One region of the Lysinibacillus sp. S1 genome, then DNA from elsewhere that is predicted to be linked to it. Evidence: riboswitches for the same ligand, from Rfam matches in the RefSeq annotation. Region 1 holds a riboswitch; each other region holds the start of a gene.
What was found. Region 1 has a riboswitch for S-adenosylmethionine ahead of ACHZEU_RS11275 (MetQ/NlpA family ABC transporter substrate-binding protein). Riboswitches for the same ligand answer to the same signal wherever they lie in the genome.

Region 1 (5,326 bases):
GGCCTTTGTCCGCTCACCATTGATATCTGCTAGCTCAGGCAGTTTCTCTAAAGCATAGCCTGTATTCCACATTTCAGGTAACACTATGATTTCTGCCCCATTTTTTGCAGCTTCACGAATCTTATCCTCGGCACGTTCAAAATTTTCTTCAACTTTGCCAAAGCCAACATTTAATTGAATACAACCGATTTTCATCTCTATTCCTCCTCTAGACAATTAACAGAAAAAGTAATACTATTTGCTTCATATTCTTCAATAATAATTATTATATTCTGAAAAAGGTGATCATGCATGGAATTCTCTAAAAAACTACAGCAACTACCCACTCAATTTTTTGCAGCACTCGTTCAAAAAGTAAACTTGGCTCTAGAAGAAGGGCGTGATGTCATTAACCTTGGGCAAGGAAATCCCGATCAGCCAACGCCTATTCACATCATTCAAGCATTACAGGAAGCAGCTGAAAATCCTCAAAACCACAAATATTCACCATTTAGAGGACTCGCTGAATTACGCCCAGCTGCTGCGCACTTTTATCAACGTGAATATCAGGTTGAACTAAATCCAGATACAGAGGCAGCGATTCTTAGTGGAACAAAAATTGGTCTAGTTCAGCTACCTTTAGCTGTGTTAAACCCTGGTGACACGATGCTCTTACCAGATCCTGGCTATCCAGATTACCTATCAGGTGTTGTACTAGGAGACGTCAATTTTGAAGTAATGCCCCTTTTTGCTGAAAATGATTTCTTACCTGATTATCATGCATTACCTGATGAAGTGAAAGAAAAAGCAAAGCTTCTTTACTTAAATTACCCGAACAACCCTACAGGTGGTACAGCATCACTTGCGTTTTTTGAAGAGACCGTTCGCTTTGCGAAGGAGCACAATATTATCKTATCACATGATTTTGCTTATGGGGCAATAGGATTTGACGGTAATAAACCAGTTAGCTTCCTTCAAGCAAAGGGTGCAAAAGAAGTAGGAGTTGAAATGTATACATTATCGAAAACCTATAATATGGCTGGCTGGCGTATAGGCTTCGCTGTAGGGAATGCCGAGATTATTGCTGCTATTAATCTAATTCAGGATCATCTGTTTTGTAGTCAATTCCCTGCCATTCAACAAGCCGCAGCAGTAGCACTGACGGCTTCCCAGCAATGTGCGGATGAACTACGAGCTACTTATGAGCGTCGCCGCAATGTACTCATTGAAGAAGCTCGAAGAATTGGCTGGCATGTTACGGCTCCAAGTGGCTCCTTCTTCGCATGGCTCCCTGTACCACTAGGCTATACAAGTGAACAGTTTGCTGATCTTTTGCTCGAAAAAGCTGATATCGCTGTAGCAGCAGGTAATGGCTTCGGTCAATATGGTGAAGGCTATGTTCGCGTAGGATTGCTGGTTAGTGAGGAGCGCTTACGTGAAGCAATCCATAGAATCGAGCAATTACAATTGTTTATAAGATAATGACGCCATATCCTGTAGCTATCCCTAGCTACAGGATTATTACTATTTTTCAATTTTCCTTGGTTGCCCTAAACCATTTTCTAATGGATAAAATTGAACATGACCTGTTTCATCATCCCATTTTCGAATATGTTGAATCCCTTGTACCTCTGCCAACACGATGTCAGCAGTAATAACAGGGTTGCCCCCTTTTATTAAATGCCCACCTGATACAACACCCCATTGATCGCTCATAGAACCATGGAAATGTGTCTCATATCCACCATCTCGCTTACACACCACACCTGAACCTTGAATAAATTCTAATGGTCCCTCTTTTTCAATCACATCACTAAAACGAACTTGAATTTGAACTGTTGCATCTGGCACTAAATAAACAAAGCTACTTTTTTGAAAGCTGCCAATACAGCTTACAATTGTTGCTGACTCTATACTATTCTCTTCGCAAAGCGCTTCAATTCCTTCAATGATATCTGTTCCCGTTAGAAAACGAGCACTAATAACCTTACCAAATGAACCTATACCATAATTAACTCTTACAGACATTGTTATCCCTCTTTTGCGTCGAAATATTATAATTATATAAAAAATTTAAAAATTATTTATTGACTTACTATACCCTATAAATTATATTAGTTCTATCGGAATTACAAAAAAATATTATAAATCTCTTATCAAGAGTAGCTGAGGKACTGGCCCTATGAAGCTCGGCAACCTCCTTTTTATAGGAAGGTGCTAAATCCTGCAAACGATCTTCGTTTGATAGATAAGAGAGGACATCTTTTCATGAGCCTCTCTTAATTTGTAAGAGAGTTTTTTTATTTTCAAAAAACCGATAAAAACAATCTTKRAGRTATTWTCATGAAAAAGAAAAATAWAYTWTTARKAGGTTTARCAAGTTTAACATTAGTAGCAGCTTTAGCAGGCTGTGGCTCTAAAGAAGATAGTAAAAGCCAAGCTGAAGGAATTGATGAAAAGAAAATCGTTGTAGGCGTCACTTCTGGTCCACACGAACAAATTGCAGAAGTAGCCGCTAAAGTAGCAAAAGAGAACGGGCTAGAAGTAGAACTAAAATCATTTTCTGACTATGTTTTACCTAATACATCCTTAGCTGAAGGTGATCTTGATGCGAACAGCTATCAACACGAGCCTTTCCTAGATACATTTAATAAAGACCATGATACAGATTTAGTACCAGTGGGCAAGACGATTTTAAATCCAATGGGTATCTACTCAGAAAAATATAAATCCTTTGATGVCHTTCCTGACGGTGCAACGTTTGGCCTACCAAATGACCCAACGAATGGAGCACGTGCCCTCTTTGTTTTACAGGAAGCTGGCTATATTAAGTTAAAAGAGGGTGCAGACTTAACAGCCTCGATCCGTGATGTAGAAGAAAACAAAAAGAATTTAAAATTCATTGAATTAGAGGCAGCTCAAATTCCTAAACAACTTAGTGAAGTAGATGTAGCAGCTATTAATACAAACTTTGCACTAGAAGCTGGCATTAACCCTAAAGATGACTCTATTTTATTGGAATCTACTGATTCTCCATACGTGAACTATATTGTTGTACGTGCTGAAAATGAAAATGATCCAACAATTAAAAAGTTCGTTGAGGCTTACCAATCTGACGAAGTGCGTCAATTCATCGAAGAGGAATTCAAAGGTTCTGTAATCCCTAGCTGGTAATATGTTCAGAAAGCTTCTATAAAGCCGAAGAATCTGCTGAAATTCCCCAATGGGAAGACGAGCAGATTCTTGCTTTTTAGAAGGTTGAGAAAGGAGCAAACAATCGCATGATTCAATTACAAAATATCTCAAAAGAATTTAAGTCGAAAAAAGGCATCATAAAAGCTGTGGATGGCATCAATCTTCACGTAAAAAAGGGACAAATTCATGGTGTAATCGGCTATAGTGGTGCTGGTAAAAGTACACTCATTCGTTGCGTTAATCTACTAGAACGTCCTACAGCAGGAAAAGTAGTGATAGACAATGTAGACATTACGACCCTTTCTCTTCACGAATTACGTCAAACACGCCAAAAAATCGGGATGATCTTCCAGCACTTTAATCTCTTAAAAACAGCAACAGTTTACAATAATATTGCAGTTCCCTTAAAGCTACTAGGCTATAAAGAGGCGGAAGTAAAAAACCGAGTAGCTAAGTATGCTGAAATTGTCGGTTTAACAGATAAACTAGATAGTTACCCAAATCAACTTTCAGGTGGTCAAAAACAGCGTGTGGCTATTGCACGTGCCTTAGCACAGGAACCAGAGATTTTACTTAGTGACGAAGCAACAAGTGCACTTGATCCTGAGACAACGGAAGCCATTCTTGAATTGTTGTTAAAAATTAATCGTGAATTAGGCATTACGATTCTGCTCATCACACATGAAATGAATGTAATTCAAAAAATTTGCGATGAGGTTTCTGTTCTAGAATCAGGGAAAGTTGTGGAATTTGGCACAGCGATTGAACTTTTTGCGAAACCGAAGCACCCTACAACGCGAAAGTTTTTGAATACAATTTCACAACGTAATTTATCCCCTTCTCTTATTGAGCAATTAAATGTTTCAGGAAGTGTAATCCGTTTAACATTCCTTGGTGAAAGTACTGGTAAGCCATTATTAGCAGAAGTCACTAAGGTATATGATGTGCAACCAAATATTTTAACAGCTAATATTATTGAATTAAAAAACGGTATTGTCGGCAATATTGTGGTGCATTTACATGGCGAAACGCAGATTGTCCAAAAGGCGTTAACGTATTTTTCAGAAAATGGCGTGGCAGTGGAAGAATTAGGAGGTGCGTTCAATGAGTAGTATCCAAAGCTTCTTTACAGATTGGTCAGATGTTATTGGCAAAGCAATTATCGAAACATTTCAAATGGTCGGAATTTCATTATTTTTCTCCATTCTGATTGGCATTCCATTAGGGCTATTAATCGTTTTAACACGACCAGGACAATCCTTTGAAAATAAATTTTTCTATCAGTTTTTTAATCTATTTATCAATATTGTTCGCTCTGTTCCATTTATCATTTTACTATTCTTCATCTTACCTTTTACCAAGTTAATTGTAGGTACAACAATTGGTGTTAAAGGTGTAATCGTTCCACTAGTTGTTTACACAGCTCCTTATATTGCACGACTGATGGAGTCTGCGCTTTTAGAAGTGGATTCCGGAGTAGTAGAAGCCTACACAGCCATGGGTATTAAACGTCGCCATATCATTTGGCATGTCCTATTACGTGAAGCGCGACCATCTATTATTTTAGGCTTAACAATTGCCACAATAGGATTAATTGGTGCAACAGCAATGGCAGGAATGGTTGGTGCTGGCGGTTTAGGTGACCTTGCCTATCGTTATGGTCATTTGCGCTATGAGGTTGATGTGATGTATGCAACTGTCTTTATCTTAATCATCCTTGTGCAGAGCATTCAATCCATTGGTAACCGCTTCGCCGCGAAGTTGAAAAAAGATTAAGAGGAGAATGAAGATGACAAACGAAATTTATGTAGAGAAAAATGGCTATATTGCAACGTTAGTATTAAACCGCCCGGATAAACGGAATTCTTTATCAAGGGCAATGTTTCAAGCCATAGTAGACCAACTAGAGCTGCTCCGTATAGATTCTTCCATCAAACTTTTAATTGTTCGCGGTGTCAATGAAGTAGCCTTTTCTTCCGGTGCAGATATTAGCGAGTTTTTAGATGTTCGTTATGCTACAGACAATGCTAAAGCCTATAATGAATTGGCTCTAAAGGCGATCGATGCTCTCTATAAATTTCCACACCCGACAATTGCTATGATTCAGGGCTTAGCAATTGGTGGTGGCTTAGAGTTAGCAAATGCTTGTGAT
Region 2 (5,468 bases), 2.0 Mb from region 1:
GTAGAAAGTTACTTACACGACCTCGTTTGGTCAATCAAAAAAATATTGTTAGAGGACATAAATATATCAATGTAAAAAGCAGGAAATAACAACTGGATAAATGAGGAATGGAATATGGCAAAAATAAACTGGATTTGCTTACTATGTATCCTCACAATACTGTTAAGTGGCTGCTGGAGTAAGCGTGAATTAAATGAATTGGCCATAGTCGTAGCATTTGGCATTGACAAAATAGATGAGGAATATGAAATTACAGTTCAAATTGTTGATCCTAGTGAAGTCTCAGTGCGCCAAGCTTCCACTCAACGCTCTCCTGTCGTTAGCTATCATTCGAGAGGCGAGACCATCTTTGAAGCCATTCGGAAAATGACGACTATTGCAGCTCGAAAACCTTATTTTGCCCACCTTCAAGTGGTTGTATTAGGGGAAGATCTCGCGAAAGAAGGCATTAGTGATGCACTTGATTTAATTGTAAGGGACCATGAATTTCGTAAGGATTTCGACGTCATTATGTCTCACGAAGCAACAGCGAAGGAAGTATTAAATGTACTAACACCCATCGAAAAAGTTCCTGCTAATAAAATCTTGAATTCCCTTGATGTCTCTGAAAAGGCTTGGGGCTCCACAATAGCTGTTAATATTGATGAATTAGTCAATACGTTAACCAATAAGCATAAAGGGGCGTTAATTTCTGCTATTGAAGTTCATGGCGATAAGAAATTAGGGGTAGATCAAACAAATGTGCAACGTGTTAAAACACCTGTGCTATTACGTTATACAGGTTTAGCAGTATTTAAAGGGGATAAATATATAGGGCTACTGACTGAAAGCGAAAGCAAAAGTATTAGTTTTCTTAATGACAAAATTCAAAGTACGATAGAAATCATCGCCTGTCCTAATAAAGGGACCTTGTCTACTGAAATCACCCAATCCACTACAAAGGTGAAAGGGTCATTTAAAAACGGGAAACCGAAAATCGATGTCCATATTAATGTAGAGCAGAATGTTGGAGAGGTCGAATGTGATATCGATCTTACCAAAAATAAATCGATTGATTACGTTAATAAAAAAACAGCCCAGGGTATTGATGACCACATTGAAAAAACAGTAGAGAAAATTCAACAGCAATATGAAGTCGATGTTTTTGGATTTGGGGATGCCCTACATCGGGCAGATCCAAAGCAGTGGAAAAAAATTAAGGATGACTGGACTTCCATTTTTCCAGATTTAGCAGTGGCTGTTCATGTAAAGGTAACAACCCAAGGTTCAGGTACGATGCAAAATTCATTATTAAACAAGCCAAAGGAGGAGTAATGAGATGGTACTAGCAGTAGCTATCTTGATTATTGCAATCATTGTTGCTCTTGTTTTTATTCCAAAGCTAAAAAAGCAACAGGATAGAAAAGCCATTATTGTATTCTCCTTTTTGCTATTTATTGGAACGGCTTTAAATATGGGGATTGCCCTTAAAATCCATATTCCTAGCCCATTAGATTTGATTACCTTTATCTTCACACCGATTAGGGATTACATTGTGTCATTCACAAAATAGAAAGATGGACTGAGAAACGGAGGGTAGCTTGATGGAAAAAGAGATAATTAGTTCAAGACAGTTTACAATCGTTACCTTTCTCTATTCTATCGGTACAGCGATTTTAATTATCCCTTCGAGTATTACTGGTGCCGCTAAGCAAGATGCTTGGATAGCGGCAAGCATTGGTGTTCTGCTCAGTTTACTGGTTCTAAAATTATTTTTAACACTGGCCAATCAAACACCGTCCCTAAACTTTATCGAGGCCAATGAAAAAATTCTTGGGCGTTTTTTCGGGAAAATCACAGCGATTTGTTTCCTGATTATGACCTTTCTTTCGGCTGGAGAATTACTTTATTTTATCGGTATTTTCATGAAAACGGAAGTTATGCCAGAGACACCGACATTAGCATTTGCCCTACTGTTCAGTATCCTTATTATGTATGCCGCTTATTTAGGGATTGAGACCTTTGCCCGTTCGGCAGAAATCCTCTTCCCATTGTTTATCTTTATTTTTATTTTTTTCGTCATTAGTATTACCCCTCAAATTACATTTGAGAATATTCAGCCTCTACTAGAAGCGACCAAAGCATCTATGTTTTATAGTATTGCACGCTTTATGAGTATCTTTTCCTTTCCATTACTTGTATTATTGATGCTCTATCCTACTGGCGTCAATGTACAGCCGTCTGCACAGAAAGGGCTATATATTGGGGCAATCCTTGGCGGAATCGTCTTAGTTACGTTGATTGTCCTATCAATTCTTGTATTAGGTCCTGAAAACACTGCATCAAGGACATTTCCTAGCTATGCCTTAGCGCAAAGAATATCTATAGGGAATTTTTTACAGCGCATTGAAATCATTATGGCATTTATGTGGATTACGTCTATATATATTCGTACATTTATGTATTTCTATACGACCGTTGTTGGCCTCGCACAAATTTTAAAGATCAAGGATCATCGCCCACTCATTATACCGATGGGGATAATTGTTATTGGACTTTCTCAAATTGTTCATCCAGATATTGTGCATTCTACTAATTATAATAATGAAATTTGGCCAATCTTTTCCTTTATTTTCACCATTTTATTACCTATACTTTTGTTGATTGTGGTAGTTATTCGCAATCGTAAATCCAAGGCTCAAAATAACGAAACACCTCAGCAGGAAACAGAAAATGACAATCAAAAAGTCTAATTTCTTCTAAGCTAGAAAAGAAATTAGACTTTTTATTAATTAAATATGATATTCGATTTCATCTACAAAATCCCATTCATATGGTGTTTCTTGGTAAACATAGTAGTTCAACCAGTTAGAGAATAATAGATGCGTATGGGCACGCCATGTATTCATCGGCACTTGTGTCGGATCGTCATTCGGGAAGTAGTTTACAGGAACGGCGATATCTATGCCCTTCGCCACATCGCGACTGTATTCATCGGCTAGCGTTGTCGCATCATACTCTAGATGCCCCGTAATCATAATATTTTTATTATCTTTTGATTGTACAATAAATACCCCAGCATCCTCTGAATAGGATAATAATCGTAGATCTGGATGATTGCGAACCTCGTCAATCGAAACAGATGTATAGCGTGAATGGGGCGCAGTAAATAAATCACTAAAGCCACGTACCAAATCTACAGTTAAATCTGTAATCACATGGGAATAGACGCCTGAGCATTTAGCAGAAAGCTCAACCTTCCCAATGCCATAATGATGATACAATGCAGCCTGTGCCCCCCAACATATATGTAGCACGGATGTCACATTCTTTTTAGACCAATCCATAATTTCTGAAATTTCCTGCCAATAGTTGACCTCTTCAAAAGCCATTTTTTCTACTGGCGCACCAGTTATAATCATACCATCATAGCGTCGGTGTCGAATCTGATTGAACGTTGTGTAGAAAAGCTGCAAATGGGATTTACTCACATTTTTAGACTCGTGTGTGGCTGTATTCAAAAAGGTAATATTGACTTGTAATGGTGTATTCCCCAATAAACGTAATAATTGGAGCTCTGTTTTTTCTTTTTCAGGCATTAAATTTAATATTAATATATTTAATGGACGGATTTGCTGTGTTTTCGCACGATCTTCTTCCATGACGAAGATTTTTTCCTCACGTAAATGTTCTCCAGCTGGTAAATTTTTCGGAATATTAATTGGCATCTTGCTTTCCCCTCTCTATAATCACTCTCTTTTAGCAAACCTTGCTTGCGTAGAATGCAACGAAATTAAAAAATCCTCCTCATTCCATACGAGATAGAATGAGAAGGATTTTTTTCACGTCCACTCTTATCTCTCAAAGGAAAAAATCCTTTGCTGGAATTAGCACCTTTCTAACAATTGTTAGAGGTTGCTGAAGCGTCATCGGGCCAAATCCCTCAGCTTCTCTTGATAAGATTATTTAATTATCTTGAATTGTAACACGAACTAGTTAGAATATCAATAATTCATAGAATATTTTGTGATTCATGTGCATGTTCCTTGGTCATTTGATGTACACTAAGCTTGCTATATGTGGTGTTTCTGCATTTAAAATTTATGGTAAACATGCCGTAATTATGTTACCATATACTTTTAGTAAGAGAGAGGAACGTGAATAGTTTGATTAAAATTGAATTTCCAAAACCAGATCTAGTAATCCGTCAACGTGAACAAGACTTAAAACCAGGTGATGTGCCGATCACACCTTACTTTGGTTTTATTGACTTCCATAAAATCACACGAGATAAAGGCGGCATTTTCTTATTCTATAATGACAAGAATGAGCTATTGTTTGTTGGGAAAGCACGTAAAATTCGTCAACGTATTAAAAAACATTTCGAGGATAATGTATCTCCGATGAAAAACCATCGTGATGAAGTGTTCAAAATTGAAGTCTATGAAGTAGAAGATCCAATGGAACGTGAAATTTACGAAACATATGCGATTAATACTTTCCGCTCTAAATATAACGTAGACAAAGTCTTTTATTAGGCATCACGTAAAGAAACCGAAATCTCATCAAAGGGATTTCGGTTTCTTTTATCACATAATGGTCATACGATCAATTGGCGTACTCTGACCGTTTATTCGCAAATCAATGGTATCAAGCTCAGGATTCTTGACGGTGATTTTAAAAACATAGGGTTGTGCCTCTTTCCTTTGCTCGCTGCCTTCTTCTAACTGGATAATAAGCCTATTTCCCTCAGCTGTAATACTTGCCAATACATTCCCTTTTGAATAATAAACAAGGTAATATGGAGCATCCTTTTCATGCAATAGTTGTATTCTGTCATTAGAAACGATATTTTTTTGGACATTATCTGGGACAACCGTTAGCTCATGAATCGTTGGTGGATCGGTAGGTGGTGTAGCATTACAGGCTCCTAGCATTAGTAGGCTCATTAAACCTAGCAACACGAATTTTTTCAAGTAACTCCCCTTCCTTATACGACTATTCTAAGAAAAAAGCTTTACGCTCCTTAGCAATCCAGTCTTCTAACTCCTGATCATCACGTTTTACTAACCGATTGATGAGCACATCATGCCATATATAATCCTCTAACAAATAAATATGAACCGGATCATTGGTGATAAAGGCCGTCTCTTGGGTAGATGGAGAATGACCATAAATCATTTCCTGACCATCTATCGATAAGATAAACCAATGCGGTGTAGATGCTTTTTTTGTATAATGTGTGGCTCTATGCTGGTCAATTGAGGCGAGATGCTCTCCTACATACAACGTAATGCCATGAACAGGAACATGCAGCGCCACCTCTTGCAAATCTTCACGTAAGGCATCATACATATCTTCCCACATCGACAGCATCACTTTTTTCTTCGCCTTCTTTAGAAGTGACTGACAATAGTTGATAATGGATTCCTTGCCCTTCAGCATGACCACTTTAGGCTCAGCTTCCTGTACTTTTTCCTCTAATTTCT
Region 3 (5,468 bases), 1.2 Mb from region 1:
TTATACTAAAAATTACTATATATCTTGTGTTGTGATTAGTAAAACGAATGTTTATAATGAATAGGATTAAAAAAATTCATGTATATAGAGGGATTGCGGATGAGCTTAGTGAAATATGAGATTTTAACAAAGGTGGCAGAGGTGGCAAGCTTTACAAAAGCAGCTGATGCGCTAGGGTTAACACAATCTGCTGTGAGTCATGCCGTGTCGAGTTTAGAAAAAGAGTTTGGCTTTGCGCTCATTCATCGAAGTCGTGTGGGTGTGACATTAACGAGTGAGGGACAAACAATGCTAAGGGCAATGCGTCAGGTTTTGGATGCTCAGGAATTATTGCAACAGGAAGCAGCTCACATTCATGGCGTGACACGAGGTAAGGTTCGAATTGGTGTGATATCGAGTATTTCTTCAAATTGGATGCCAGAAATTGTTCGGATTATGGATAATCAATTTCCAGGGATACAGGTGGAGTTACGAGAGGGAGATTACTATGAAATTGAACAATGGCTTTTAAGTGGTGAAGTAGAAGCAGGATTTTTGAATGGTCAAAAGTCAGAGCAATATCAGTTCACTGAGCTCCAACAAGACCCATTATTATGTATTGTTTCGGATAAAAGTCCATTGTTTGATAAGACAGAAATTGATATCGTAGATTTAGAGGATATGCCATTTATTATGACTTCCTATAAAGGGACAAATGATGTCAAGGTGCTATTAGAGCAATATCATGTTAAGCCGAATATCCGCTTTGAGCTTTCCGAGGAGGTAGGGATTCTTTCCATGATTTCTCATCATTTAGGGATCAGTATTTTACCTCAGTTGGTTATTCAAAATTTACCGCCAACATTGAGAGCGATTCCATTAAAGCAAGGTGGCTACCGAACGATTGGTATTGCCATGAAACACCATGCTTCGCCCGTCACAAAGAAATTTGCAGAGATATTAAGTGCTTGGCTAAAAGAACAAAACAGCTCCCTAAAATAGTGGCTATTGAAGCCTATCCTTACATTACGTTAAAATAGTATTTGTATATATTTAAGAAAATAGGTGAGTGTATGGGGACATTACAGGGCAAAACCGTACTCATTACAAGTGGGGGAACACTTGAAAAATGGGATCGTGTACGAGGTCATACGAATTTATCAAAAGGCACAATGGGGTGTTATTTAGCAGAGGCGGCGCTGGCTGCTGGCGCTAACGTAGTATACATGCATGGTTACTTTGCACAGCTTCCAGAAAACCAAAATGATATGACATTGATACAATTTGAAGGCATAGAGGATTTAGGACAAAAGGTGCGTCATGCAGTTCAACAACAACATGTCGATATCGTCATTATGGCGGCTGCGGGCTCTGATTGGGTCATTGACAAAGTATATGATCAATCAGGTAATTTAATGGAGGAAACGGGGAAAATGCCTTCTGACGAACCACCTATTATTCATTTTAAAAAAGCACCAAAAGTATTAGGTCAAATTAAGGGATGGCAACCGAATGTAACGTTAGTAGGCTTTAAGCTCGAAGCAACGAATGATGAGGAATTCTTGTTAGCTCGTGCCAGACTGCGTATGGAAACAGCCAATGCACAATTTATGGTAGCAAATAGCTCTCAGTCTTTATATGGGGGGGATGAACCTCATTGGATTGTACCTGCCGATGGACAGCCTCTTAAAGTAATGGGCAAGCAAAAAACAGCAGAAGCTTTAATGATGTATTTACAAAATCAATAAATGTGAACTGTGTAGAGAAATATTTCTACACAGTTTTTTCTTGTCTAAAAGGTTAGCATCCTATAATATTTACTTAACGGTCGGTAAAAAAAGGAGGGTAATAATGGGAAATAAAGAACAAACTTTTCACAAAATTATAGAAATTGCTTATGGGATGTTTGCGGAAAATGGATTTGAAAAAACAAGCTTAGCAATGATTGCTACAGAGGTCGGTATTTCAAAACCAGCCATTTACTATTATTTTCAATCAAAGGATCAATTAATCGCTTTCATATTTGATGAATTGTATAAAGAAATTCAACATGATGTCGCTGTGGATTATAAAGAGCTTTCTTCTGCTAATTTTAAGGAGGAATTACTTAAGCTAGGCTATAAATCTATTGAGGCACAGGACAAGGACCCTTATTTTAATAAAATATTTAATCAATATGTACTATTAGCGGCCCGCGATGAAAACTATAAAAGACAATTAGTAGAGCTAGAAACCAGTTTTTTAACGAGCTTTGTTGCTATCCTACGATATGGCGTACAGCTAGGGGTGCTAGAGGATACTCCCCATATAGAAGCGAAGGCACAAATGCTAGCCCTCGTCTATGATAATATCGGTAATTTCATGTTAACAGGCAACCAATTGAACTATAGGGCTATTTGGAAGGAGGCTGTACATAGCGTTATCCAAGGGGGCAAAGATGACAAAAAGAAATGATGATCGGCGCATTGAAGGTCTTGATTTTGCAAGAGCTCTCGCCATGCTTGGCATGTTCATTGTCAATTTTGGCGTCATAACAGATTCTACAACGAATGGTTCAACATGGTTAATTGCCTTCCAACATCTTTTCGAGGGACGTGCTTCGGCCGTATTTGTTATGCTAGCAGGAATAGGGACAGCCTTAATGACTCGTCAGGCTAGAGAGAGTAAGGACCCAATCCTTCTTCGTCAAAATCGACTTACTTTGTGGAAGAGGGCGCTTTTGTTATTTACGATAGGGATAATATTATATGCAATCGGCTGGACAGGAGATATCTTACATTATTATGGCGTGTATATGTTTGTTGCTGCTTGGTTGATTGCCCAATCCAAGAAAATGATGATCTTCATAATCGGTGCCATCCTTATCCTTTCACAATGGCTTCAAATTCAATTTAGTTACCTTGCTGGTTGGCATCCAACATATGTGCTACTAGAGTATCTTGATTTTTGGACACCAGCAGGATTTATAAGAAATTTGATGTTTAATGGCTATCATCCACTATTCCCCTGGATTTGCTTCTTTCTGATAGGTATGGTAATGGGCACATTAGATTTAACAAATCATACATTAAGAAAAAACTTACTGGTGATAGGTTTATTGTTAGTCATCATGACTGAGACTTGTTCAACGTTATTCATTAAGATGACAACCATTCATTTATTAGATGTAGAGAGTGCATTGTATTTATTTGATACAGGACCGATTCCACCGAATATGATGTATGTCCTATCTAATTCGGCTTCGGCTATTGTTATCATTGTTGGCTCCATCTATCTTGTAGAGACATGTAAAAATAAAGTTATTCAATCTTTCATATTAACAGGACAAATGTCTTTAACGCATTATGTTGGCCATGTTGTTATAGGCATTGGAATACTAATTATTTGCCAAAAGCTGGAGAACCAAACACTTGCTTTTTCCATGCTGTATGCCTGCTGTTATTTTTTAGGATGTGTCGTTGTTTCTGTATGGTGGAGGACTAAACATCATCGAGGCCCACTTGAATTCATGATGAGGAAATGGAGCTTGTAATAAATTAATGGATTGCCATCTATTTCTCACTGACTAGGCATAAAATACTTTAGGTTTAGGGAGTCTTTTAATCTAAACGACATATTGCATAGTATTCAACTAGGTTTTCTAATATTTTGTATTGACATTCCTATAGCAGAATTATAGAATTATTTTCAAGAAACGCAGTACTCTTATCAAGAGAGGTGGAGGGACTTGGCCCAATGAAGCCTCGGCAACCGAACAACAGGTGCCAAATCCAACAGATGGTGTCTGAGAGATAGGAGGGGCTATCAATCAGTTTGATGCGTTGGCCTCTTTATGAACAATTAGGATAAAAAAGAAGGGGTGTATCGTATGGCTCAGTCAGTAAAAGTAGATGATAAGAAACTAGAGGCAATTGCGAAGGCGATTCAAAATCTTGAATTTGGTGAAGTGCATATTACGATTCAAGATGGTGTGATTGTGCAAATTAATAGGCTTGAAAAGCAGAGATTTCCGCAGAAAAAATAACAATGATTTCAGTAGAACTTATGTCAAACGGCCACCTATAAGCATGAAGGATTTCCTGTGCTTACAAGTGGCCCTTTTTTTGTGTAAAGACTAGCTATAAAAGCTTTTTGGTATGGGACCGATATGACGGCGATGATAAAGCAAAGGCTCTTTTTGAGCATTTGTAATGTCTACGACCTGCCCAATAAAAATGGTATGGTCGCCAGCATCGATTTGCTGAAATGTTTTACATTGTAAATTAGCTGCTGTATCATGTAAAATCGGTAGTCCTAAAGAGGAAGTTGACCATTTTGCTTGTGCAAAGCGATCAGGGATTTTACTGGCAAATAGTGTACATAAATGCTCTTGATCACTCGCTAAAATATTGACCGCAAAATTTGGCGCAGTCGTGAAATAAGGATGGAGCTGAGATTTTTTATCGAGTGACCACAAAATAAGGAGCGGGTCGATTGAAACAGATGCAAAGGAATTGACGGTTAAGCCAATCGGTTTTGTGTCATGACATGTCGTGACAACTGTTACGCCTGTAGGATAATTACCTAATGCCAATTTAAAAGCAGCTACTAKATCTGTCATTCAAATCACCTCTTTATGAAATTAGTGAARGGAGTTTGTAGGTAAACGAAACTTTTTTTCATATCCTACTAGTAACTCCTTTTCTTGAGTAAATTTTAAACTAATCAAACATACAGGTAAAGGTAATGGGGAAAGAAAGGGGAATGGCCATGACTTTATATTTTGATCATTTGGTTCATCAAGTGGAATCACCAGAAAATATAAAGGTTTTCTTCAATAAACGAAATGTCCATACAGTGAATGGTGGGCAGCACACGATGTGGGGGACTTATAATACGTTAAGCTACTTTGGCTTAAGCTATATTGAACAAATTGCTATCTATGATCGTGATTTATTTGAGCAAGCGGCACAATACCCATATTCCCTACATTATACGTTTAAACGTGATCAAGAGCGCCAGGGATTTTCTCGAATTGCTCTGCGCACAAAAAATATTGAGGAAGAGGGTCGACGCTTGCGAGCATTGGGCTATGAAGTATATGGACCAGATGCATGTAGCAGAACAAGACCAGATGGCACTGTGGTAGAATGGAAGCTACTGCATTTTGGTAAGCCAGATCTGCCAATTGATTTTCCATTTTTGATTGAATGGGCGGAGGAAGATGAAGAGCGTTTGGTTCAATTAAAGGCAAGTGGTGCCATTGATGTCAAACAGGCTATAACGATGGAATCCGTCCAATTCTACGTCAAGGACATGCAGGCAACAGTTAAGCTGTGGCAAGAGGTGTTACAGCTACCHGTGCVTACGCAATATGAGCAGTATKWGTCACTACAGCTACCGAATATGCGTTTAGATTTCTATGAGGAAGAGAGCGCGATGACAATGACACTTGGTCATGTCAAAGAGGGACCATTTGGTGTGACATTAAAGGATCCTAAACGAACAAA

Region 2: it holds a riboswitch for S-adenosylmethionine, as region 1 does, so the genes downstream of both, metA (homoserine O-succinyltransferase) here and ACHZEU_RS11275 (MetQ/NlpA family ABC transporter substrate-binding protein) in region 1, are expected to answer to the same signal.
Region 3: it holds a riboswitch for S-adenosylmethionine, as region 1 does, so the genes downstream of both, ACHZEU_RS05570 (YezD family protein) here and ACHZEU_RS11275 (MetQ/NlpA family ABC transporter substrate-binding protein) in region 1, are expected to answer to the same signal.

What each region holds. Positions count from the first base shown of each region.
Region 1 is NZ_CP173154.1:2,237,936-2,243,261, forward strand. It holds gene ACHZEU_RS11260 (carbon-nitrogen family hydrolase) at 1-195, opposite strand, end outside; gene ACHZEU_RS11265 (pyridoxal phosphate-dependent aminotransferase) at 292-1,461, shown strand; gene ACHZEU_RS11270 (PPC domain-containing DNA-binding protein) at 1,504-2,007, opposite strand; SAM riboswitch class I at 2,130-2,234, shown strand; gene ACHZEU_RS11275 (MetQ/NlpA family ABC transporter substrate-binding protein) at 2,323-3,153, shown strand; gene ACHZEU_RS11280 (methionine ABC transporter ATP-binding protein) at 3,261-4,286, shown strand; gene ACHZEU_RS11285 (methionine ABC transporter permease) at 4,279-4,950, shown strand; gene ACHZEU_RS11290 (enoyl-CoA hydratase/isomerase family protein) at 4,964-5,326, shown strand, end outside.
Region 2 is NZ_CP173154.1:249,444-254,911, reverse strand. It holds gene ACHZEU_RS01320 (spore germination protein) at 1-89, shown strand, start outside; gene ACHZEU_RS01315 (Ger(x)C family spore germination protein) at 115-1,314, shown strand; gene ACHZEU_RS01310 (hypothetical protein) at 1,319-1,552, shown strand; gene ACHZEU_RS01305 (endospore germination permease) at 1,584-2,732, shown strand; gene metA (homoserine O-succinyltransferase) at 2,772-3,707, opposite strand; SAM riboswitch class I at 3,831-3,942, opposite strand; gene ACHZEU_RS01295 (nucleotide excision repair endonuclease) at 4,146-4,517, shown strand; gene ACHZEU_RS01290 (hypothetical protein) at 4,569-4,955, opposite strand; gene ACHZEU_RS01285 (TrmB family transcriptional regulator) at 4,978-5,468, opposite strand, start outside.
Region 3 is NZ_CP173154.1:1,036,433-1,041,900, reverse strand. It holds gene ACHZEU_RS05590 (LysR family transcriptional regulator) at 100-981, shown strand; gene ACHZEU_RS05585 (phosphopantothenoylcysteine decarboxylase) at 1,053-1,727, shown strand; gene ACHZEU_RS05580 (TetR/AcrR family transcriptional regulator) at 1,831-2,433, shown strand; gene ACHZEU_RS05575 (DUF418 domain-containing protein) at 2,417-3,511, shown strand; SAM riboswitch class I at 3,682-3,777, shown strand; gene ACHZEU_RS05570 (YezD family protein) at 3,848-4,003, shown strand; gene ACHZEU_RS05565 (flavin reductase family protein) at 4,094-4,579, opposite strand; gene ACHZEU_RS05560 (VOC family protein) at 4,729-5,468, shown strand, end outside.